DNA from 3 places in the Ramlibacter sp. AN1015 genome. Region 2 is predicted to be linked to each of the others. Evidence: predicted binding sites of a transcription regulator. Region 2 holds the regulator's gene; each other region holds the start of a gene.
The links. The regulator LexA, encoded in region 2, represses DNA repair genes until DNA is damaged. The targets are predictions, from matches to a motif close to ACTGTATNNNNATACAGT.

Region 1 (7,378 bases), on a different contig from region 2:
TATTTCGCCCCGGGCGCCTGTTCCTTCGTGCCGCACGTGCTGCTCGAACTCGCCGGCGCGAGCTTCGAGCCGGTGATGGTGAAGCTGCACAAGGGCGAGCAGCACGGCGAGGCCTACCGCGCGATCAACCCGCGCGGACAGGTTCCGGTGCTGGTCGATGGCGACGCGGTGATCACGCAGATCGTTGCGATCGTGGGCTACCTGCACGACCGCTTTCCCGAGCAAGGCTTCCTGCCGACCGACGCCCTGGCCCGCGCGCGGGTGATGGAGCGGCTCGCGTGGGTGAACAACACCGTTCACCCGACCTTCACGCATGTCTTCATGCCCGAGAAGTTCACCTCGGACCCGCAGGCGCAGGCGGCCGTGAAGCAGTTCGCGGTCGCAAGCTATCGCACGCTGCTGCAGGAGCTGGAGGCTTTCGCTTCGACCGCGGTCGTGCAGGGGCAACCGTGGCTGGCAGGCGAGCGCGTCGGGCCGCTCGACGCCTATGCCCTCACGGTGCTGCGCTGGGGCGGCATCGCCGGCATCGATCCGACCAGCCTGCCGACGCTCTGGGCACAGGCACAGAAGCTCGCGCAGCTGCCGGCGGTGGCGCGCGTGATCGAGCGCGAGCGGCTCCAGCTGAACCTGTACCGCGCGGCGGCCTGAGGCGGGCCGACGCGCAGCTCGGCGTGGCGGGCGGTCGCCACCTGCCTCGCGCCGAAGCCCGTCTTTGGCTGTGGTCTTCGGCGGCGCTCAGGCGGGCAGCAGAGCGGCTTCTCGCAAAGGGAAGCGCACGCTGATGCGCGTGCCCGGTGGTGAGGCGCCCGGACGCGCTTCATCGATGCGGATCTCGGCGCCGTGCTGGCGCGCGATCTCGCGCACGATGGACAGGCCCAGGCCCGAGCCATCGACATTGGAGCCGAGCACGCGGTAGAACGGCTGGAACACCAGCTCCCGATCGGCCTCGGCAATGCCGGGGCCGCTGTCCTCGACCTGCAGCAGCACCATCCCGGCCGCAGGGTAGGGGACCACCCGCGCGGTGATCACCCCGGGTTGGGCTGCGCTCGACGGCGTGTAGTTGAGGGCGTTGTCCAGCAGGTTGGCGATGATTTCCTTGATCAGGGTCGGGTTCCCCTGCAGCCGCACGCCGGTTGCGCCCGGACCTGGCCCGTCGTAGCCGAGATCGATGCGCCGCTCCAGCGCACGGGGCAGGCACTCCTGCACCGCGTTGCGCGTGAGCTCGGCCAGGTCGCAGGTTTGCACGGCCATCGACTGGCCGCTCGCTTCCGCGCGCGCCAGCGCCAGCAGCTGGTTGACCGTGTGGGTGGCCCGCATGCTGGCGCGGCCGATCTGCTTGAGGGACTGCTTCAGGGCCTCGGCGTTGGTGTCCTCGCGCTGCGCCAGGTCGGCCTGCATGCGCAGCCCCGCCAAGGGCGTCTTGAGCTGGTGGGCGGCGCCCGCCAGAAAGCGCTTCTGGGTGGCGATGGAGTCCTTCAGGCGCGTCAGCAGGTCGTTGACCGAGGACACCAGGGGTGCCACCTCCTGCGGCACCGCCTTCTCGTCCAGCGGCGACAGGTCGTCAGGACTGCGGGCGCGGATGCGCTCCTCGAGCTGCGACAGCGGCTTGATGCCCCGCACCAGCGCCAGCCAGACCAGCAGCACGGCCAGCGGCAGGATGATGAACTGCGGCAGCATGACGCCCTTGATGATCTCGGTGGCCAGCACCGAGCGCTTGCCGCGCGTTTCTGCGACCTGCACCAGAACGGACTCCCCGCTTTGCAGCAGCAGCCAGGTGTAGGCCACGCGCACCGACTCATCGCGCATGTGGTCGTCGCGCAGCAGCACCTCGCCGAACACGGCCGGCTGCTCGCGCTGCGGGGCAGGCAGGTCGCGGTCTCCGCTCAGGAGCGTGCGGCCCGGACCGAGCACCTGGTGCCAGACCTGGTCGCTGTCGTCCGTGCGCAGCAGGACGTCGCCTGCGGTAGCCAGAGGCGTGGTCGATTGCCGGTCGTGGGTGCGCACCCGCTGCGCGAGCACCTGCACGCTGTGTTCCAGAGCTCGATCGAAGGGCTTGCCCGCGATGCTCTGGGCGACCACCCAGGTCAGGGCCAGGCTGATCGGCCACAGCAGCAGCAGCGGCGTGAGCATCCAGTCGAGGATCTCGCCGAACAGCGACCGCTGCTCGCGCTGGAAGAGGCGCACCGCCATGGCGTTCAGCCGGGGATCTTTTCGAGGCAGTAGCCGAGGCCGCGCACCGTGGCGATGCGGATCGGACCCTTCTCGATCTTCTTGCGCAGGCGGTGGATATACACCTCGATGGCGTTGTTGCTCACCTCCTCGCCCCATTCGCACAGCCGCTCGACCAGTTGGTCCTTGCTGACCAGGCGGCCGGCGCGCTGCAGCAGCACTTCGAGCAGCCCCAGCTCGCGCGCCGACAGCTCGAGCGTGCGGCCTTCGATGGTGGCCACCCGGCCGGTCTGGTCGTACACCAGCGGCCCGTGGCGGATGGTGCTGCTGGTGCCGCCCATGCCGCGCCGCGTGAGGGCGCGCACGCGCGCTTCGAGCTCCTGAAGCGAAAAGGGCTTGGCCATGTAGTCGTCGGCGCCGAGGTCCAGCCCCTTCACGCGCTCTTCGACGCTGTCGGCCGCGGTGAGGATCAGGACCGGGATCGTCGAGCCACGCGCCCGCAGGCGCCGCAGCACTTCCAGGCCATGCAGCCGCGGCAAGTCGAGGTCGAGGATCAGGAGATCGAACTCGTTGTTGGTCAGGAGCGCCGCGTCGGCTTCGCTGCCGCTGGAGATCTGGTCTGCAGCCGCTCCCGCGGCCCGCAGGCTGCGCAGCAGGGCATCGGCGAGCACCTGGTCGTCTTCCGCGATGAGAATGCGCATGCTTGTCTCCAAGAGCCGCGTCTGGCGCGTGGCTGCAGGGAAATTCTAGGCGGCCGGGCCAGCCCAGGCCTCCAGGCCCATGGTGACCACCGTCGCCACCGCTTCGCCGACCTCGGCGCGGAACTCGGCTTCGGCCTGATCGACCGCGGCGCGGAAAGCCTGCAGCCAGGCGAGACCATCGGGGGTGAAACGCACCAGGCGCGCCCGCGCATCGGCCGGGTCGGGCTCGCGCAGCACCAGCCCCCAGGCTTCGCACTGGGTGACGAGATCGCCCATGGCCTGCTTGGTCATGCCGGCCACCGCGGCGAGTTCGGTGAGGCGGGAACCCTGCAGCGCCAGGTGCCGCGTGATGTGGATGTGGGCTGCGCCGATCTGTCCACGGGCCGCCAGCCGTGAGAGCGCAAGCGGCGCGTCGGCGTCATGCGCCATCAGGTGCAGCACCCGGTCGTCGAAGCGCCGGCTGGCATGCCCCAGGAGCCGTCCGAGATGGGACCGGCGCCAGCCGTCGTCGGGGGTGTCGTGCATCTCCAAATCGTAAGGCAAACTGACCAAAAAACTGGAAGTTCTGCTTTCACAGGCCTTTACAGTACTGGTCAAGCATCCAGCGCGCATCCGGCGGGCATCGGATGCCGCCACCGCAAGCATTTGATTCACAAGGAGAATTTCCCCATGGATGCACAAGTCAAGGGCAGCAAGATCGCGCCGGCCAACGCCAACGCCGCCAATCCCGCAGACACCGAGAAGTCCAAGGCTCTGCAAGCTGCGCTGGCCCAGATCGAGAAGCAGTTCGGCAAGGGCACCATCATGCGGCTCGGCGAAGGCGAGAAGATCGAGGACATCCAGGTCGTCTCCACCGGATCGCTCGGTCTGGACATCGCGCTGGGCGTCGGGGGCCTGCCGCGCGGACGCGTGGTCGAGATCTACGGGCCCGAATCGTCCGGCAAGACCACGCTGACCCTGCAGGTCATCGCCGAGATGCAGCGCCAGGGCGGCACCTGCGCCTTCGTGGACGCCGAGCACGCGCTGGACGTGCAGTACGCCAACAAGCTCGGGGTGAACCTGCCCAGCCTGCTGATCAGCCAGCCCGACACCGGCGAGCAGGCGCTTGAAATCGTCGATAGCCTGGTGCGCTCGGGTGCCGTGGACCTGATCGTGATCGACTCCGTGGCCGCCCTGGTGCCCAAGGCCGAGATCGAAGGCGAGATGGGCGACTCGCTGCCCGGCCTGCAGGCCCGGCTGATGAGCCAGGCACTGCGCAAGCTCACCGCCACCATCAAGAAGACCAACTGCATGGTCATCTTCATCAACCAGATCCGCATGAAGATCGGCGTGATGTTCGGCAGCCCCGAGACCACCACCGGCGGCAACGCGCTGAAGTTCTACGCCTCCGTGCGCCTGGACATCCGTCGCACCGGCACCATCAAGAAGGGCGAAGAGGCCATCGGCAACGAAACCAAGGTCAAGGTGGTCAAGAACAAGGTGTCTCCCCCGTTCAAGACGGCCGAGTTTGACATCCTGTTCGGCGAAGGCATCAGCCGCGAGGGCGAAATCATCGACATGGGCGTGACCGCCCGCATCCTCGAGAAGTCGGGCGCCTGGTATGCGTACCAGGGCGAGAAGATCGGCCAGGGCAGGGACAACGCGCGCGAGTTCCTGCGCGAGAACCCCGAGCTCGCCTACGAAATCGAGAACAAGGTTCGCGAATCCCTGGGCATCCCGCTGCTGCCGCCTGCCGAGGGTGCAGGCAGCGCCGACTGAGAGGTGCCATGGTGCAGGCGCCGCTGTCGCTGAAAGGGCGGGCCCTGCGCCTGCTCTCGATGCGCGAGCATTCCCGCCTCGAACTCGAACGCAAGCTGGCCGCGCGCGAAACCGAACCCGGCGAGCTGCGCGAGGTGCTGGACGATTTGCAGGCGAAGGGTTTCATCAACGAGACGCGGGTCGCCGAATCGGTGGTGCACCGACGGGCGGGCCGGCTGGGCGCGGCACGGATCCGGCAGGAGCTGCAGGCCAAGGGCCTGGACAGCGAGCTGGTGGCGCATGCGGTGCATCAGCTGCGCGCGACCGAGCTCGCGCGTGCACGTGCCGTGTGGCAGCGCAGGTTCGGTGCACCGCCGCAGGACGCGGCGCAGCGCGCCCGCCATGCGCGCTTTCTGGCTGCGCGCGGCTTCGCGGGCGAGGTGATAAGGCAGGTGCTGGCCGGCGGCGCTTCGGAGGACGACTTCGATGAGGGCGAGGAGGGGCTGGCGTAGGGGGCGCAGGCCCACGGAACGTGACCGGGTGCGAACCCCACGAAGCCTCGAAGCGCGCGCCGCACGAAGCCACGAAGCCACGAAGCCACGAAGCCACCCAACTCGCGCGATGCTGCGCTACGCAGCTTGCTTCGAACCCCCGCCCGTTCTCAGAGACCCAGCATCAGCTTCAGGTTCTGCACGGCCGCGCCGCTGGCGCCCTTGCCCAGGTTGTCCAGCTGCGCTACTAGCACCGCGTGCTGGTGATCCATGTTGTGGAACACGCGCAGGACCATGCGGTTGCTGTCGTTCAGTGCCATCGGATCAAGCTTGCCCGACTCGGTGGCAGCCTGGACCGACACCCACTCGCTGCCTGCATAGTGGCGTGCCAGCGCCTCGTGCAGGTCCTGGGCCGACGGCTTGCCGGGCAGCAGGTCCAGGTGCAGGGGCAACTGCACCAGCATGCCCTGGCGGAAATTGCCCACCGAAGGAATGAAGATCGGCCGGCGGGTAAGGCCGGTGTAGCGCATGATTTCCGGCAGGTGCTTGTGCTTCAGTCCAAGGGCGTAGAGCTCAAAAGCAGGCGCCCGGCCGGCTTCGTAGTCCTCGATCATGGAGCGCCCGCCGCCGGAATAACCGCTGACCGAGGGCAGGTGCAGCGGCCAGTCGGGGGGGATCAAGCCGGCATCGATCAGCGGTCGCACCAGGGCAATGGCACCGGTGGCGTAGCAGCCCGGATTGCTCACGCGCCGGGCCGCCGCCACTGCATCGCGCTGGCCGGGCGCGAGCTCGGGAAATCCGTACACCCAGCCCTCTGCCGTGCGGTGCGCGGTCGATGCGTCGATGATCCGGGGACCGGTGCCCCGGGCCCGCTCGATCGCATCGACCATGGCGGCCGATTCGCGCGCTGCGTCGTCGTGCAGGCACAGGATCACCAGGTCCACTGCGGCCATGAGATCGCGCTTGGCCGACAGGTCCTTGCGCAGCGCGGGGGCGATGCTTACCAGCTCCACGGCGGGCATCTGCTCGAGCCGCTCGCGGATCTGCAGACCGGTGGTGCCGGCCTCGCCGTCAATGAAAACCTTGTGCGCTTTGGGCATGCTGCATCCTGGCGTGAGAGCCCGGCCGAGGCCCTCGGCAGCGGGCATTTGTCGCATCGCACCATGATACAGTCGGCGGCTGCTGCTTCGGCACCCGCATCCCGGCCTGCCTCATGCGCCGGGCACTCCCCAAGTTTCCCGAGAGAGTTCCTCATGAAGATTCACGAGTACCAAGGCAAGGAGATCTTGCGCAGCTTCGGCGTGCCCGTGCCGCGCGGCATCCCGGCGTTCACGGTGCAGGAAGCGGTAGAGGCCGCGCAGAAACTCGGCGGTCCGGTGTGGGTCGTCAAGGCGCAGATCCATGCCGGCGGGCGTGGCAAGGGCGGTGGCGTGAAGGTGGCCAAGTCCATCGACGACGTGAAGCGGCTGGCCGGCGAAATCCTGGGCATGCAGCTCAAGACCCACCAGACCGGCCCCGAGGGCCAGAAGGTGCGCAGGCTCTACATCGAGGACGGCGCCGACATCCAGCAGGAATACTACGTCTCGGTGGTCACCGACCGGGCCACGCAGAAGATCGCCTTCATCGCCTCCAGCGAAGGCGGCATGGACATCGAGGAAGTGGCGCATGCCACGCCCGAGAAGATCATCACGGTCTTCGCCGATCCGCTGAAGGGCCTCACCGACGAGCAGGCCCGCGAGATCGCCAGCGGCATCGGCATGCCGGCCGATTCCACCGCGCAGGCCGTCGATGTCTTCAAGAAGCTGTATCGCTGCTACATGGAGACCGACGCCTCGCTGGTGGAGATCAACCCCCTGAACCGCGACGGCAAGGGCAACATCATCGCGCTCGACGCCAAGTTCAACTTCGATTCCAACGCGCTGTTCCGCCACCCCGACATCGTGGCCCTGCGCGATCTCGACGAAGAAGACGCCGCCGAGATCGAGGCCAGCAAGTTCGACCTCGCCTACATCAGCCTGGACGGCAACATCGGCTGTCTCGTGAACGGCGCGGGCCTTGCGATGGCCACCATGGACACCATCAAGCTGTTCGGCGCCGAGCCCGCGAACTTCCTCGACGTCGGCGGCGGCGCCACGCCCGAAAAGGTGACGGAAGCCTTCAAGATCATGCTGAAGAACCCGAAGGTCAAGGCCATCCTGGTCAACATCTTCGGCGGCATCATGCGCTGCGACACCATCGCCACGGGCGTCATCACCGCCTGCAAGGCCGTCAACCTGAACG
Region 2 (7,378 bases):
TGAAGTTCAATCCGCCCAAGATTGCCGGTCTGGACGACGTCACCGGTGAACCGCTGATCCAGCGCGAGGACGACAAGGAGGAGACGGTGCAAAAGCGGCTGGAGGTCTACGCCGCGCAAACCCGCCCGCTGGTCGATTACTACGCCAACTGGGCCACATCCGATCCCCAGAACGCACCGCGGTACCGGGCCATCAGCGGCATCGGCACCGTCGAGGAAATCACTGCGCGCGCATTGGCAGCGTTGAATAGCTGAGCGTCGTCCGCACGCATCGCTCACGTACCGCACCATCGCAGGTCGCCCTGCGGACTCGGGCGCAGACGCGGCCTACGACCGAAGTCAGGCCGTGGCCCACCTCCCGGCCCCGCGCCAGGTTCGCATGACCTCACCGCAGGGGCGCGCCACGCAGGGCGGACGCGCCGCTCGGCTCAGGCGGGCGACGACCGCAGCGCGTACACGCGCCCGTCCACGAACAGGTATTCGGCGCGCAGCACCGGCTCGCCCTGCTCCTGCTGGAAGGTGAACCCCAGCACGCCGACCCGGGTGCCGGGCTTGATCTCTTCGACTTTCCAGGCGCGCATCCGCGTGAGGGGCGCGAGTTCCACCTCCCAGCGGCTGTCCTTGCGGGTCGGGATGACTGCCCGTGACAGCAACGCCTTGCCATCGATAGGGGCGGACTGCGCCGGCAAGCTGCGCGACGCGAGGTCCGCGGGCACGCGCAGGTCCTGCGGCACCTCCAGCACGAGTTCGGCATGGGGGTTCTGCCACTTCACCTGCGCAACACGCCCTTCCAACCAGATCGGGCGGTCCTGGTCGAAGCGGCTCCAGCCATGGTGGGCGAGCGCCACGGCGGGCGCTGCAAGCCCGGCCCAAACGAAACTGCGACGTAGCATCGGAACACTCCTTCTTCAGCGGTTCACACGTAGGCAATCCAGCGGCCGCAAGCAATCACCGCGAGCCAGATCAGAGTAGACACCACCATCAGGGTGCGTGCGAGGCCATCCAGACGCGCCAGCGAGCCTCGGCCATGAAACAGCGCCGCATTGCCCGCTGCCGCCAGCAGCAACAGCATCTTGAGCGTGAACGCGCGATTTCCCAAAAGCTCCGCGGGCTGGCTGGCGAACATCAGCAAGCCCGATGCAGCGGCGATGGTGAAGCCGGTGCCCGCAATGCCCAGGCTGAGGCGTGCCAAGGCCTGCGGCGGCAAGGCGGCACCTCGCCCGAACACCCGTAGCTCGAGCAGGACGAGGTTGCCGAACAGCAAACCGATGCCGACGATATGTACGACCTCCAGTGCCGGATAGGCCCATGGGTGACTCTGCAGGACAGAGAACATCGGCGGCTGCTCAGGCCTCGCCCTGCGCCAGCAGGGCCAGTTGCAGATCGATGCGCGCCTTGACGGGCGAAGGCACTGCCGCGTGCGGCAAGACGTCCCCTTGGTGCGGCAATACCCGCCCCTGCGCGCAGCGGGTCGCACGTACCACCCGCACGCCCGCGTCCTGTGCACGCAGCAAGGCGTCGAGCAGCGCGTGGTGAACGGTACCGTTGCCCGTGCCCGCCACCACCAGCCCCCGTACGCCCTGCGCCACCAGCGCATCCACCGCGCCCGCGCGTGCACCGGCGTGGCTGGTCACGATCTCCACCCACGGCCAGGGCTGCACGCGGGCGAGCCGCTTGCGCAGTGCGTCGTCGGCGCCCTGCCCCCCGTCGGACCAGCCGCTCAAGGGGCGCAGCGCTCCGTCTTCGACGACCGCCACCGGCCCGCGTTCTCCGGAATCGAAGGCGTCGAGCGCATAGGTATGGCGCTTGCGGACGTGCAGCGCCTCATGCACCTTGCCCGCGCACACCACGAGCACTCCGCGGACGCCCGCCGTTCGCGCCGCGGTCACTGCATCCAGCAGGTTCTGCGGACCGTCGGCCATCAGCGCGGTGGCGGGCCGCATCGCGCAGGTGAGGACGACCGGCTTGTCGGGAGCGAGCACCCGCTGGAGCAGGAACGCCGTTTCCTCGAGCGTGTCCGTTCCGTGGGTGACCACCACGCCGCGCACCTGCGGCTTGGAGAGCCAGTGGGCGCATCGATCGATCAGCAAGCTCCAGATTCGCTCGTCGATGTCCTTGCTGTCGATCTGCGCGACCTGCTCCAGCTCCAGCTCCTGCGCATGCAGGCCTGCTATCCCTGCAACGAGGTCATCAATGCCTCGCTGCGCGGCCGCGTAACCGAGATGGTCCTGTACCGATGCGGCCGTCCCCGCGATTGTTCCCCCGGTGCCCAGCACCACGATTTTTTCAACCCGCACTTGCACTTCCCGGACAAACTGGTCAAAAATACAGTTACTGGATGCCGAGACAGTGTGCGACACCGCTCCGATCGCTCCAGGTAACCAGCCAAGACGAGTCAGCAGCCGCAGGAGATCCCGTTCATGTCGGACAGCCCCAAGCTCACGCCCCGCCAGCAACAGATTCTGGACCTGATCCAGGGCGCCATCACCCGCACGGGCGCGCCCCCCACGCGCGCCGAGATTGCGGCCGAACTGGGCTTTCGCTCGGCCAACGCCGCCGAGGAGCACCTGCAGGCCCTCGCGCGCAAAGGCGTCATCGAGCTCGTGAGCGGCACCTCACGCGGCATCCGCCTCAAAGACGACGCGCTGCGCTCCATCCACGAATCCCGCATCCGCCAGTTCACCTTGCCGCTGCAAGGCCTCGCGCAGCTCGCATTGCCGCTCGTGGGCCGCGTCGCTGCCGGCTCCCCCATCCTCGCGCAAGAGCACGTCGATCAAACCTACTACGTCGAGAGCAGCCTCTTCCAGCGCCGCCCCGACTACCTCCTGAAGGTGCGCGGCATGTCCATGCGCGACGCCGGCATCATGGACGGCGACCTTCTCGCCGTGCAGTCCACCAAGGACGCGAAGAACGGCCAGATCATCGTCGCCCGCCTTGGAGACGACGTGACGGTGAAGCGCTTCCGCCGCAACAAGCACCTGATCGAGTTGCACGCCGAGAACCCCGACTACCCGACCATCGTGGTAGAGCCCGGTGAACCCTTCGAAATCGAAGGACTGGCAGTCGGGCTCATACGCAACACCATGCTGATGTAGGGGTACTGCCCCACGGTCCTCCCGCACTCCTGAATCCGGGTGTGCGCAGGGCGGCCCAATCTTTCTGTCTCGACCAGCCCCAGGTGGCGGGCGTATGGCTGTAGTGCCATCACCCTGGGCTGCGTCGCAACTTTGGAATCCTGCCTGTGAACAACCTGTAGCTCAAGGAACCCACATGGCACTCGCTCTTCCTCTCATCGCCACACTGTTCGGCCCGGTACACAGCGCCGTCGAATGGCTCTCCGGCGCACCATCTGCCGGTGCGGATCACGATGGTGCTCGACGTACTGCTCACGGATCGGCCAACGACGGAGCCTGCGACGCGACCTGCGGCTCTGCTCATGGTGGGACGATCACCGGTACCGGTCACGGTACCGACCACCGTGCCGCCCGAGGCACTGCTCACGGCAACGACTCGATTGCTGCTCCAGGTGCGGCGAGAAGCAGCGGCGAACGGACTGTTGAAGGTGTCGGGCAAAGCATTGCTCGCGCCGCGCTTCCGGAGTGCGACCACCTTCCCGCCCGGGATACGGTGCAGCGCGCCTGCCCGGACGCGGCCAGCGGACGCTCTCGTACCGCTGGTCAGGCGCGGTCCGGCCCAGGGGCGGGCGGGCGCAGCCTGCGCCGCTGGAGCGGACCCATTCGCTCCCCACAGGTGCAGGTGCCCCCGAGCAAAGTACGGGTGGTGCGCATCGATGAAGCGCGCAGTGCCCAAGCCGGCAGCAGCGCCATCGGCCGCATCGTCATTTCTGGTCGCCTGGCAGACGTCTGCGCCGAGCTCGACCGGCTCGTAGCGCTCGAAGCTGCTGTGGGCTGATACCCGCTCCAGGAGCGGCGCGTAAAAGCCTGGCACCCCTGTGCCAGCCCGCGGGCGACGGCGGACACGCCGGCGCGCGGGAGCCCCGCGAGTTCGGAGCTCCGGGGCGTCGCGGTCAGCGAGCCCCGCTCAGGTAATCGGCCTTTCCGAGATCGACGCCGTTGTGCCGCAGGATCGCGTAGGCAGTCGTGACGTGGAAGTAGAAATTGGGCAGCACCCAGTGCTTCAGGTAGGCCTCGGCCTTCATCGTTCGGGTGGCGTCGCGCCCCACCGGAAAGGTCACCTCCTTGTCCTCGGTCCCATCGAGCTTGTCGGGCGGCACGCTGGCCAGCCACGACAGGGTCTTGTCGATGCGCGCCTTCAGCTCGTCGAACGTGGTTTCGGTGTCCTCGAACTTGGGCGTCTCCACCCCCGAGATGCGGGAGACGCCCAATCGGGCGGCGTCGCATGCGATGAGCACTTGCCTTGTGAACGGAAGCATGTCCGGTGCCAGCCGATACTGCGTGAGCGCCGCGGGATCGCACTTGCGGGCTTGCGCGAAAGCCTGCGCCTTCTCTAGAAAGTGCTTGAGGTTGCCAAGCATCACCTTGAAGACGGGCAAGCTGGCGGACGACATGGAAATGCTCATGGAACTCCTCGTAGGCAGTGGAAGCCGCGATGCTACAGCGGCTGCGATGCGGTGAGATTCGGCGGACGCAGGGCGACGCGAAGGCACAATCCGGCCATGAACATTGTCATCCTCGACGACTACCAGGATGCGGTGCGCAAGCTGCAATGCGCCGCCAAGCTCGAGCCCTATCCCGCCAAGGTGTACACCAATACCGTCAAGGGCATCGGGCAACTCGCGGTGCGTCTGCGGGACGCCGACGTGATCGTCCTCATCCGCGAACGCACGTACATCAGCCGGCAGCTCGTGGAGAAGCTCCCACGCCTGAAGATGATCGCCCAGACCGGCCGCATCGGTCCCCATGTCGATGTGCAGGCCTGCACCGAGCGCGGCATTGTCGTGGCCGACGGCGGCGGCTCGCCGGTGGCGGCGGCCGAACTCACCTGGGCGCTGGTCATGGCAGCCATGCGTCGCCTGCCGCAGTACATCGGCAACCTGAAGCACGGCGCGTGGCAGCAGTCGGGGATGAAGTCGGGATCGATGCCGGCGAACTTCGGGCTCGGGATGGTGCTGCGGGGCAAGGTGCTGGGCGTCTGGGGCTATGGCCGCATTGGCCAGCTCGTCGCAGGCTATGGCCGCGCCTTCGGCATGCATGTGGCGGTCTGGGGCAGTGAAGCATCGCGGCAACGGGCGCTCGACGACGGCTACGAGGTCGCGCCGAGCCGCGAAGACCTGTTCGCGCACAGCGATGTGCTGAGCGTGCATCTGCGCCTGAGCGAGCAGACCGAGGGGATCGTGCGCCTCGAGGACCTGGGACGCATGAAGCCAACGGCACTGTTCGTGAACACCTCGCGCGCCGAACTGCTCGAGAGCGACGCACTCATCGCCGCCCTCAACCGCGGCCGCCCCGGCATGGCGGCAGTCGATGTGTTCGAAAGCGAGCCGATCCTGCAAGGCCATGCCTTGCTGCGGCTGGAGAACTGTATCTGCACCCCCCACATCGGCTACGTCGAGCAGGAGAGCTACGAGATGTACTTCGGCCAGGCTTTCGACAACGTCATCAACTTCATCGAAGGCGCGCCGAGCAACGTAGTCAATCCGGCGGCACTGCAGGTGCGGCGCTGAGGTCGCAACGCCGAAGTAGCCGGCGTGCTGCGGCACGCGTTTCGTGACTAGCGTGTCCACTGCTTAGCGATGTAATGGTCGGTGCCGATCGGCGGCGAATCGGCCTCTGGTAATGGTCGGTGCCGATCGGCGGCGAATCGGCCTCTGGTGGCTGGTCCGCGAACATCGACGCGTTTCTACCCGCCCGGCCCCGCTCCAGCCGATCGGCCGCGCCCTGCCAAACGCTTATGCGTCCTGCAAGCCCCCGTAGTCGATGCCGACCAGAAGCCCCTGGGGCCGCCGAGAACGTCCGCGTGCGTTCATCGAGGGCTGAACGACGAACGAGAGGCTGAAGCCGCCGCGCCCGGCAGGCGCGGCAGTCGACCTCCTCAGCGCTTGGGAAGCTTGAACGCCGTGTTCGGGTCGAGATCGAAATCGAGCAGGTTGCCCAGCTCGCCTGCGCCGGTTCCGCGCGCGGGCGACCCTGTTGTTGAAGGCGAAGATGCGGAAGGCGCGTCTGCGGCGTCATCGAGGTTCACGTCGAGCCCGGCTGGCCGCGAGTTCGATGGAGCCAGCTTTTTCCACTCGTCCGACGGATGCGGCTCGACCTGCAGCGCGTCCAGCGACAGCGGCGCGAACTCCGATACGGAAGCGCCCGCCGCCGACCCCACCGCAGCAGCTTCCGGCAGATCGGCGAGCGACGGACGGGCATCGCGCTGCGCGCCCAACAGATCGCTGGCGACGCCATGCAGCATGAGCAGGTCGCGCAGCGTCTCGACACCCACCACCTCGCCGCTGTCGTTGAAAGTCGGGCGCGTCACGGCGTCACCGATGATGTCCAGCACCCCGGGCGTCCCCCACAGCGCCTGCACCTGCGCGAGCTTGGCCGGATACGCGGCAAGCCCGGCCTGCTCCTCGGGATACCCGTGGTAGCTGGGCGCCTGCGCGTTGAACATCCATTCGAAATCGCGACGCAGTTGCTCGTAGTCGTGCTCGCGGCCCAGCCGGTGGTACAGGTCGAGCAACTCGAGCCAGGCCACGGCGCTGCCCTGTGGCTGCGCATCGATATGGGCTCGCAGCACCTCGATGGCGCGGTCGTACTCGCCCAGGGAGCTGAAGAAGTCGGCCTCTTGCTGCAGGTCGCTGAGCGCCTCCAGGCTCACGCCGACATCGGTGAGCTGCAGGTCGTCGGTGCCGGCGTCGTCGTGCACGGACGCGGTCGCCCGCACGCCGCTTCGAACGGTCGGTTCCAGATCGACAAGTGGCACATCGACCAGCGGCAGGTCGATGTGCTGGACGTCGCTCGCGGCCGTGTTCGGCTCCTCGCGGGGCGACGCTGGCGCCGCAGCTGTCGTGGCGAAGGAGGTCAGGGGCGCCGGGCGCGAATCGACGACTGCAGAAGCCGGCATGGCCGCCACGACCGGCGCGGCAGCAGGAACCACGTCGGCGATCGCGCTTGCCGGCGGATCGGCCTCTTCGTGCAGTTCGGGCTCGCCCTCGGTCGCGCGATCGCCCCACCAGCTCGCCTGGGCCAGCGTGGCCTTGCGGCTGCGGTGCCAGAACAGGCCGGCCAGAGCCCCCGAAGCCGCCAGCAGGGCGGCCAGCGCATAGACCAGGCCGTTGGCATAGCGCTCGCTCTCGGCTTCGTCCAGTCGGCTGCGCAGTTCGCGCATCAAGGCCTCGTTCTTGGCCATGCCTTCGCGCATCGCCTTCATGTCCGCCTCGAGCGTGAGCATGCGTTGAGCGCTCTGCAGCA
Region 3 (7,378 bases), on a different contig from region 2:
GGCGCGCGCAGACGGGCATCGCGGCGTTCTGAGCGCCGGCGCCGGCTCTGTCCGGCGCCCTTGCGACGCAGCCGCACGGGAACCGGCTCCGGCAGCCGGCCCCTGAACGCGCTTGCATGTGCCTTGCAAGCGTCGCCTCACCCGAGGGTCTGTCCGCTCCGTGGCAGCAGGCACGGAACACGAGTCCACGCGCCGTGCGAACGCCGCATCACCCCAGGGGCCCGTCCGCCGCGCCGCTTCGGTGAGGCGGCGCTTCGCTCGACGCTTCGCCATTCTTCGACCCTTCGGGGCCGCAGGCCGGTGGCTGCACTTCCCACGCTCGCGCGTGTGCCTGCGCCTGCCTGATGGCCTCCATCTCGGCGGCATGGGCGCTGATCTGCGGGCGCAGTTCGGCCAGCGACCGTCCGCGCGCGCCGACGATCGCCGCCCGCTTCTGCGCGCCTGCAGCCGGTTTCGCCTCGCCGTGTCCCGGGCCGGTCTTCGCGTCGGCCCGCGCCGGCGCCTGGGAGCTGCGCGAATCGCGGGGCGCGTGCAGGACGACGATCCGCTCGCTGGCCTCGATGACGTCGTCCAGCAGCTTCTGCCACGCCTGGCTGGCCGACCGCAAGGTCTCGCTCGCCGTGAGGCGCTGCAGCTGCGCCTGCAGCGTCGGGATGTGCGGCCGCAGCAGCAGGCATGCCTCTGTCGAGCGGGCGCGGTCCATGGCGGCTGCGATCACGGGCGAGAGCCCGGCGCGCAATTTCGCAGCGAGCAGCTCCAGTGCGGCAAGCGCCTGCGCGGCGGGCTGGTCCGCCGTGAGCGCCTCGTGCGCACTGGCCAGCCACGCGCCGGAGACCTCGTGACCACACAGCAGAGCGACGTCCGCGATCGTCTCCGCGAGTTTCCTGGGAGGCAGTCCTGCCTGTTGCAGCCGCTGCGGCAGGTCGTCCGGCAGGGTCGCTCCGGCCGCCAGCCGCGCCGCATGGGCGGCGGCCAGGCAGCTGGCTACGGGAGCAGCCATTTCAGGCTGCAGCCGGAGGTGGGCTGCAGGCCCTCGCGCGGCCATCCAGTCGAGTGTCCCTGTGTCCTTGACGAGGCGCGCGAGGTCACGCCCGTTCTCTACGACCAACTGCAGGCACCAGCGCAGCTGCTCGCGTCCGTACGACACGGCAGTGTCCGCGACGGCGTCACCAGCCCCGCCATGCCACTCGCGCAGAACGCGCGAACCTCGCGTCGGCTCGCCACCCGCGACGTCGCCTCTGCGAGGTACGGCCGATGCGAGCGCGATCCCCAGGTGCGGGCGCCGCGTCTGCAGCCCCTTGGGCAGATTCAGCCGCAGCAGGAACTGATAGAGGAAATCGATGGCGTCGTCGCTGTCGGCGGCCGCGCTCAGCCCCCGCATGACGGCGATGCTCCAGGCCTGCGGATTGGAGGCGTGCAGCAGTTGCTCCAGCAGCTGCATGGTGCGGGGACCACCTTCGGCCAGCACCGCCCGGCCGATGGCACCGGCGAGTGAGGCGAGGGGCTGCGCCGGCCACCAGGCGCAGCAGACCGCGAATTCGGCGATCAGGTTGCCGGGCGCCATGTGGCAGGCCCCCCGGACGTCCTGCATCGCGCTGCGTTCCAGCCAGCTGCGCAGCACCAGCGTGAGGGCCGCTGCCTTCCAGCCGGGTTCGTGCGTCCACGCGGGCAGGGACAGGAAACGCTCGCAGAACCACCGGTTCGGCGCACCTGCCTCGAGCTGTGCACTCTGGCTGAGCGCTTTCACCAAGGCCGGGGTCAGCTCCGGCGCGGCGCGCTCGCAGATCACTCCGAGGATCTGGTCCAGGCGTGAAGCGGTGAGGCGCGGTCCCCCGAGCCACCGCATCACCAGTCCCGCTGTCGCGTGGATGCGTTCACGGAACTCGTCCGCTCCGAGGGTCGGCGGGCAGGTCTGCGTGGCCAGCTCCGCCAGCAGAGCCACACCCCGGGCGAAACGCTTCTCATCGACCGCGCCTGGCGGACCCACCCGCTGGGCAATGTGCCGGCGGAACGCTGCCGTGAAAGCAGCGTCCGGCAGGCCGAACAGTTCGGCGCAGCTCTTGTTCGCGCCTGCCTTGAACGATGCGAAGGAGGCGAAGGAGGCGAAGGATGTGGCGACCGTGGCAGCGAAGGAGCCGGGGAGGCTCGATATGCGTGGCGGGCGCACGCTCTCGGCCTTGCGATCGCGCAGTGCCGGGCGCAGGTCCGGTTGCAGGGTCCGCTCGAGAGCCGGAAGCGTCGCGTCGCGCATCTGCTGCGTCAGGAGCAGGTCGGCCCGAGGTGTGGCGCCGCAGCGGTAGCGGCCGTACGTATAGAGCGCTGTATCGATCCGCAATTGCTGGAGCGAGGCGCGGGAGCGGGGAGCTGTCTTGGCGTCGTCGATGGCCTGCGCCTTGGGGTCCGCGGCGACGGCCGACGCGTGGGGCGAGGGGGCCGAAGAAGAGGGCGGGGTGCCGGGCCGGCTGGACAGGCGGTTGGACGGGTGCATGCGATTTCTCTCTCCTGTGAGGCTCGGGGCCGGTGTGGAATCGGATCCAGAGAGGAAATGTAGCCTTTGGTGTTCACGCCTCCCCTTGTGCGGACCTCGCGCGCTCCACGGCTGGCCGCGACGAGAGGCTCAGAACGCCTTCGCCGCCCTGGCCGGCAGCTGCATCGCCCGGCTCAGGAACTTCGAGCCCGCCCAGCCGAAGCGCCAGGGCACGTCCACGGCCTTGGAGATCCCGATGCGCGGCCCCGTGGCCACGGGCACGTCCGGCGGCCCCCATGACAGTGCGAATGGCGGCTCGTCCAGGCGCCAGCCGTTCATGCCGTGCGTGATGCCCAGTGCCTGGCCGACCCGCCCCGGGCCCGAGCACAGCAATCGGGGGTCCTCCAGCCCGCGCCGCTCGCGCATGCGCTCCAGCCCCTGCGTCGGCTCGATGGCGCGGATCAGCACCCCCGCGCCATGGCCCTGTTCCCGGCAGACGAAGTTCAGGCACCAGTGGATGCCGTAGGAGCGGTAGACGTAGGCGCGGGCCGGCGGGCCGAACATGGCGGCGTTGCGCGGGCTGGGGCCGGTGAACGTGTGCGAGGCCGGGTCGCCCTGGTCGTAGGCCTCGGTCTCCACGATCACCCCGCCCACGCCGTCCACCAGGAAGGTCGCGCCGATGAGCCGGCGGGCGATCTCCCAGGCGTCTGCGGCGAAATCCTCAGGCTGGATCGGGCGGGGCGGGGAAGACAGCAGGGACGACAGCGGGGACGACGGTTGAGGCATGTGAAAAAGGCGGACAAGTCGCAAGCTTGAGCGCAGGGCAGGGTCAAACCGGCTTTCCTGGATGGCGAATAACTGTATAAACAGACAGTTGTTTTCGTCTTCCCGGCTTTGCCGCTGCACCCCGTGTCCGCCATTCTGTCTCCATCGTCCCCTTCCGATTTCGAGTTGCCCGAGCACGTCTGGCGGGTCGATCAGCTGGCTGCGCGCGAGGAGCAGACCCTGTCCACCGGCCTGCCTGCGCTCGACGCCGTGCTGCCCGGCGGCGGCTGGCCGGTGGGGCAGCTGGTGGAGCTGCTGCAGGCGCGGCCGCAGCAGCACGTGTGGCGCTTGCTGGTGCCGGCGCTGGCCCGTGCGGTGCAGGGGCAGGGCGGGCCGGTGGTGCTGGTGGCGCCGCCGCACCCGGTGTTCGCGCCCAGCCTGCAGGCGCAGGGGCTGCCTGCGCAGCGCCTGCTGTGGGTGCGGGCCGACAAGCCCGCGGCCCGGCTCTGGGCCAGCGAGCAGGCCCTGCGCTGCGCCGAGGCGGCGGCCGTGCTGGCCTGGCTGCCGCAGGCGCAGGCGTCCGATCTGCGCCGGCTGCACCTGGCCGCCCAGCAGCACCGGCGCCTGCTGTTCGTCCTGCGTCCCGAGGCCGCGCGCCAGCAGAACTCGCCGGCGCGGCTGCGCCTGCTGCTGGAATCGGGCGAGGCGCTCAAGGTGCACGTGCTCAAGCGGCGCGGCCCGCCCCTGGTCTCGCCCGTGCTGCTGCCGCCTCTGCACGCGCTGCTCGCCGCCTTGCTGCAGGCGCGGCGGGCCCCCGATCCGCAGCCGGCCCCCCCACGCAAGGAGCTCCATGCACTGGATCGCGCTGCAAGTGCCGCATGAAGACGTGGCGGCCTGGGGCTGGCACTGCCTGCGGTTCACGCCGCGGGTCACCCGGCTCGAAGAAGCCTGGCTGCTGGAAGTCTCGGCCAGCGAGCGCCTGTTCGGCGGGCGCGAGGCACTGCTGCACCAGCTGCTGTCGCCCGAAGCCCTGCCCGAGGGGCTGGTCCAGCCCGCACAGCCGGGAGAGCCCGGGCGGCCTGCGCGGCTCGCGTCGCCTGCGTCGCCTGCGGCGGCTGCGGCGCCTGCGGCGACTGCGGCGGATGTATCCGCGTCATCCGCAGCTGCATCCGCGTCTGCCTCCGTACCAACCGCACCTGCGTTCCATGTGCCTGTATCGGCATCTCTTGAGCAGCCCCCGGCCCTGTACGCCGTTCCCTGGTCCGAGGGCCCCAGTTGCCTCGTGGCCCTGGCCCTGTTGCGGCTGAAGGTGGCGGGCGCCGCGCCGCCGCCGCGGGTGCCGCACGACCTGCCCCTGCCCCTGCTGTCGGCGGCCGCGCCGCACGCGCCGCTGCTCGAGCGCACCGGCTGCCGCAGCTGGGGGGCGCTGCGCGCCTTGCCGCGCGGCCCGGTGGCGCGGCGTTTCGGTGCGGCCCTGCTGGAGGCGCTGGACGTCGCCTGGGGTGAGCGGCCTGCCCGCCACGCCTGGCTGCAGCTGCCCGAGGTGTTCGACCTGCGGCTCGAGCTGCCCGCGCTGGCCAGCAGCGCGCCCGAGCTGATGTGGACCGCCCAGCGCCTGCTGGCCCAGCTGCAGCTGTGGCTGCGGGCGCGCCACCGGGGCGTGCTGGGGCTGGAGCTGGAGTGGACGCTGGACCTCAAGCGCCTGGACGGCGTCGCGCTGCCGCCGCACGAGCGGCTGGTGGTGCGCACGGCCGAGGCGGCGCAGGAGATGGCGCACCTGCGCCGCCTGGTCGGCGAGCAGCTGGCCCGCGCCCGGCTGGCCGCACCCGCCAACCACCTGCGCCTGCGCACCCTGGAGACCGCGCCCTGGTCAGACGCCAGCCGCAGCTTCCTGCCCGAGGACAACGTCACCGGCGAGCGCCTGCACCAGCTGGTGGAGCGGCTGTCGGCCCGCCTGGGCGAAGACCGGGTGCTGGTGCCGCTGCCGCGGGCCGACTGGCGGCCCGAGCGCATGCAGTGCTGGGAGCCCGCGGTGCGGCACCTGCCCGCGTTGCTGGCACCGGGCAAGGCGGCCGGCCGGGCGCGCGTGGCCTCCCGGCTGCGGGTGGGCGAGGCGCGCGGCGGGGAGCGCACCGCCGGGAAGGCAGGGCTTCCTGCGTCGCTCCCGGGCTCCGGCTCGCCTGCGCAGGACGGCGCGAAGGATGAAACGGCTTGCCCGCGCAGCCTCTATCCGCCCTGGCTGCTGCCGCAGCCGCTGCGGCTCGAAGTGCGCGGCGAACGGCCCTGGTACGAGGGGCCGCTGCGCCTGCTCACGCAACGCCAGCGGATCGAGACCGGCTGGTGGGAGGAGGGCGGGGCGGTGGTGCGCGACTACTGCATCGCCCGCAGCGAGCGGGCGGGCCTGCTCTGGATCTACTGCGAGCACGGCGCTCCCGGCGTTGCGCCGCGCTGGTACCTGCAGGGGCTCTATGCCTGAGCGCCAGCTGCCGCCCCTCGAGCCCGAGGACGCGAGCGAAGACGACATCCCGCCGGTGCTGGCCCCGGGCGCGGACCCGCTGCCCGCCTATGCCGAGCTGCACTGCATCAGCAACTTCAGCTTCCAGCGCGGCGCCTCGCATCCGCACGAGCTGGTGCAGCGCGCCTACAACCTGGGCTACGAGGCGCTGGCCCTCACCGACGAGTGTTCGGTGGCCGGCGTGGTGCAGGCCCACGTGGCGCTGCGCGATCACCTCAAGGAAGCCGCTCGCCTGCAGTCCGAAGACTCCGCCCGCCCGCGCGTGCGGCCGTTCCGCCTGCTGTTCGGCAGCGAGTTCCGGCTGCCCGGCGGCACCGTGGTGGCGCTCGCGCGCAACGCTTTCGGCTGGGGCGACCTGTGCGAGTTCATCAGCGCCGCGCGGCGCCAGGCCCCCAAGGGCGACTACGCGGTCGACTGGGACGCGAGCGACTGGCGCCTGCTGGCCGGATGCGAGCGCCTCTGGGTGCCCGATCGCGATGCGCCGCAGGCCTTCGACCTGCACCGCCTCACCGAGCAGTTGCGGCGCGCCCGCGAGCACCTGGGCGAGCGCCTCTGGCTGGGCGTGCGCCTGAGTGGCGAGCTCGGCGACGCGCTCTGGCTCGCACTGCTGCGCCAGGCCGGGGCGGCCTGCGGCGTGCCGCTGGTGGCCACGGGCGGGGTGCTGATGCACCGGCGCTCGCGCAAGCGGCTGCACGACGTGATCACCGCCGTGCGCGAGGGCCGGCCGGTGGCCGAGTGCGGCTTCGCGCTGCAGCCCAACGCCCAGCGCTATCTGCGCTATCGCGCCCGTCTCGCGCAGCTGCATCCGCCCGAGCTGCTCGCGGCCACGCGGGCGGTTGCCGCGCGCTGCCGCTTCACGCTCGACGAGATCCGCTACAACTACCCGCTGGAGACGGTGCGCGCCGGCTGCACGCCCATCGGCATGCTCGTGCGCCTGACGCTGCGCGGCGCGCGCCGGCGCTACCCGCAGGGCCTCGCGCCCGAGCACCGGGCCCAGCTCGCCAAGGAGCTGCGCATCATCCGGGCCAAGCGCTACGAGATGTTCTTCCTCACCGTGGAGGACATCGTGCGCTACGCCCGCGACCAGGGCATCCTGTGCCAGGGCCGCGGCTCCTCGGCCAACTCGCTGGTGTGCTATTGCCTGCACATCACCGAGGTCTCGCCCGAGCGCACACGCATGCTGTTCGAGCGCTTCATCAGCATGGAGCGGCACGAGGCGCCCGACATCGACGTCGATTTCGAGCACCAGCGCCGCGAGGAGGTCATCCAGTACATCTACCGCAAGTACGGCCGCGAGCGCGCCGCCATCGCCGCGGTGGTGGTGCGCTACCGCAGCCGCATGGCGATCCGCGACGCGGGCAAGGCGCTGGCCATCGACGAGCGCCTGGTCGATGCCTTCGCCAAGGACCACCACTGGTTCGAGGTCGATATCCAGGCCGACCGCCTCGCGGCGCTGGCACGCGACATGGGCATCGACGAGACGCCGCACCGCATCGGCCTGTGGATGGCCCTCGCGCAGCAGCTGCGGGGGTTTCCGCGCCACCTGAGCCAGCACGTGGGCGGCTTCGTGCTCACGCAGGACAAGCTCACGCGGCTGGTGCCGGTGGAGAACGCCTCCATGCCCGAGCGCT

Region 1: recA (recombinase RecA) is a predicted target of LexA. The motif match lies at 3,459-3,476, and genes of this name have one in related genera.
Region 3: imuA (translesion DNA synthesis-associated protein ImuA) is a predicted target of LexA. The motif match lies at 3,325-3,342, and genes of this name have one in related genera.

The regions. Positions count from the first base shown of each region.
Region 1 covers NZ_JBBJUM010000005.1:166,411-173,788, forward strand. The annotation lists gene WG922_RS10105 (glutathione S-transferase family protein) at 1-648, shown strand, start outside; gene WG922_RS10110 (sensor histidine kinase) at 736-2,184, opposite strand; gene WG922_RS10115 (response regulator transcription factor) at 2,196-2,870, opposite strand; gene WG922_RS10120 (MarR family winged helix-turn-helix transcriptional regulator) at 2,916-3,395, opposite strand; gene recA (recombinase RecA) at 3,540-4,628, shown strand; gene recX (recombination regulator RecX) at 4,637-5,119, shown strand; gene argC (N-acetyl-gamma-glutamyl-phosphate reductase) at 5,269-6,198, opposite strand; gene sucC (ADP-forming succinate--CoA ligase subunit beta) at 6,352-7,378, shown strand, end outside.
Region 2 covers NZ_JBBJUM010000016.1:48,986-56,363, forward strand. The annotation lists gene adk (adenylate kinase) at 1-254, shown strand, start outside; gene WG922_RS19705 (DUF6152 family protein) at 428-892, opposite strand; gene WG922_RS19710 (hypothetical protein) at 916-1,335, opposite strand; gene WG922_RS19715 (asparaginase) at 1,346-2,296, opposite strand; gene lexA (transcriptional repressor LexA) at 2,420-3,094, shown strand; gene WG922_RS19725 (hypothetical protein) at 3,777-3,911, shown strand; gene WG922_RS19730 (DUF1993 domain-containing protein) at 4,027-4,539, opposite strand; gene WG922_RS19735 (D-2-hydroxyacid dehydrogenase family protein) at 4,636-5,643, shown strand; gene WG922_RS19740 (hypothetical protein) at 6,012-7,378, opposite strand, start outside.
Region 3 covers NZ_JBBJUM010000003.1:81,267-88,644, reverse strand. The annotation lists gene WG922_RS05690 (acyl-CoA dehydrogenase) at 1-32, shown strand, start outside; gene WG922_RS05685 (hypothetical protein) at 209-2,488, opposite strand; gene WG922_RS05680 (DNA-3-methyladenine glycosylase) at 2,618-3,253, opposite strand; gene imuA (translesion DNA synthesis-associated protein ImuA) at 3,386-4,114, shown strand; gene WG922_RS05670 (DNA polymerase Y family protein) at 4,083-5,708, shown strand; gene WG922_RS05665 (error-prone DNA polymerase) at 5,701-7,378, shown strand, end outside.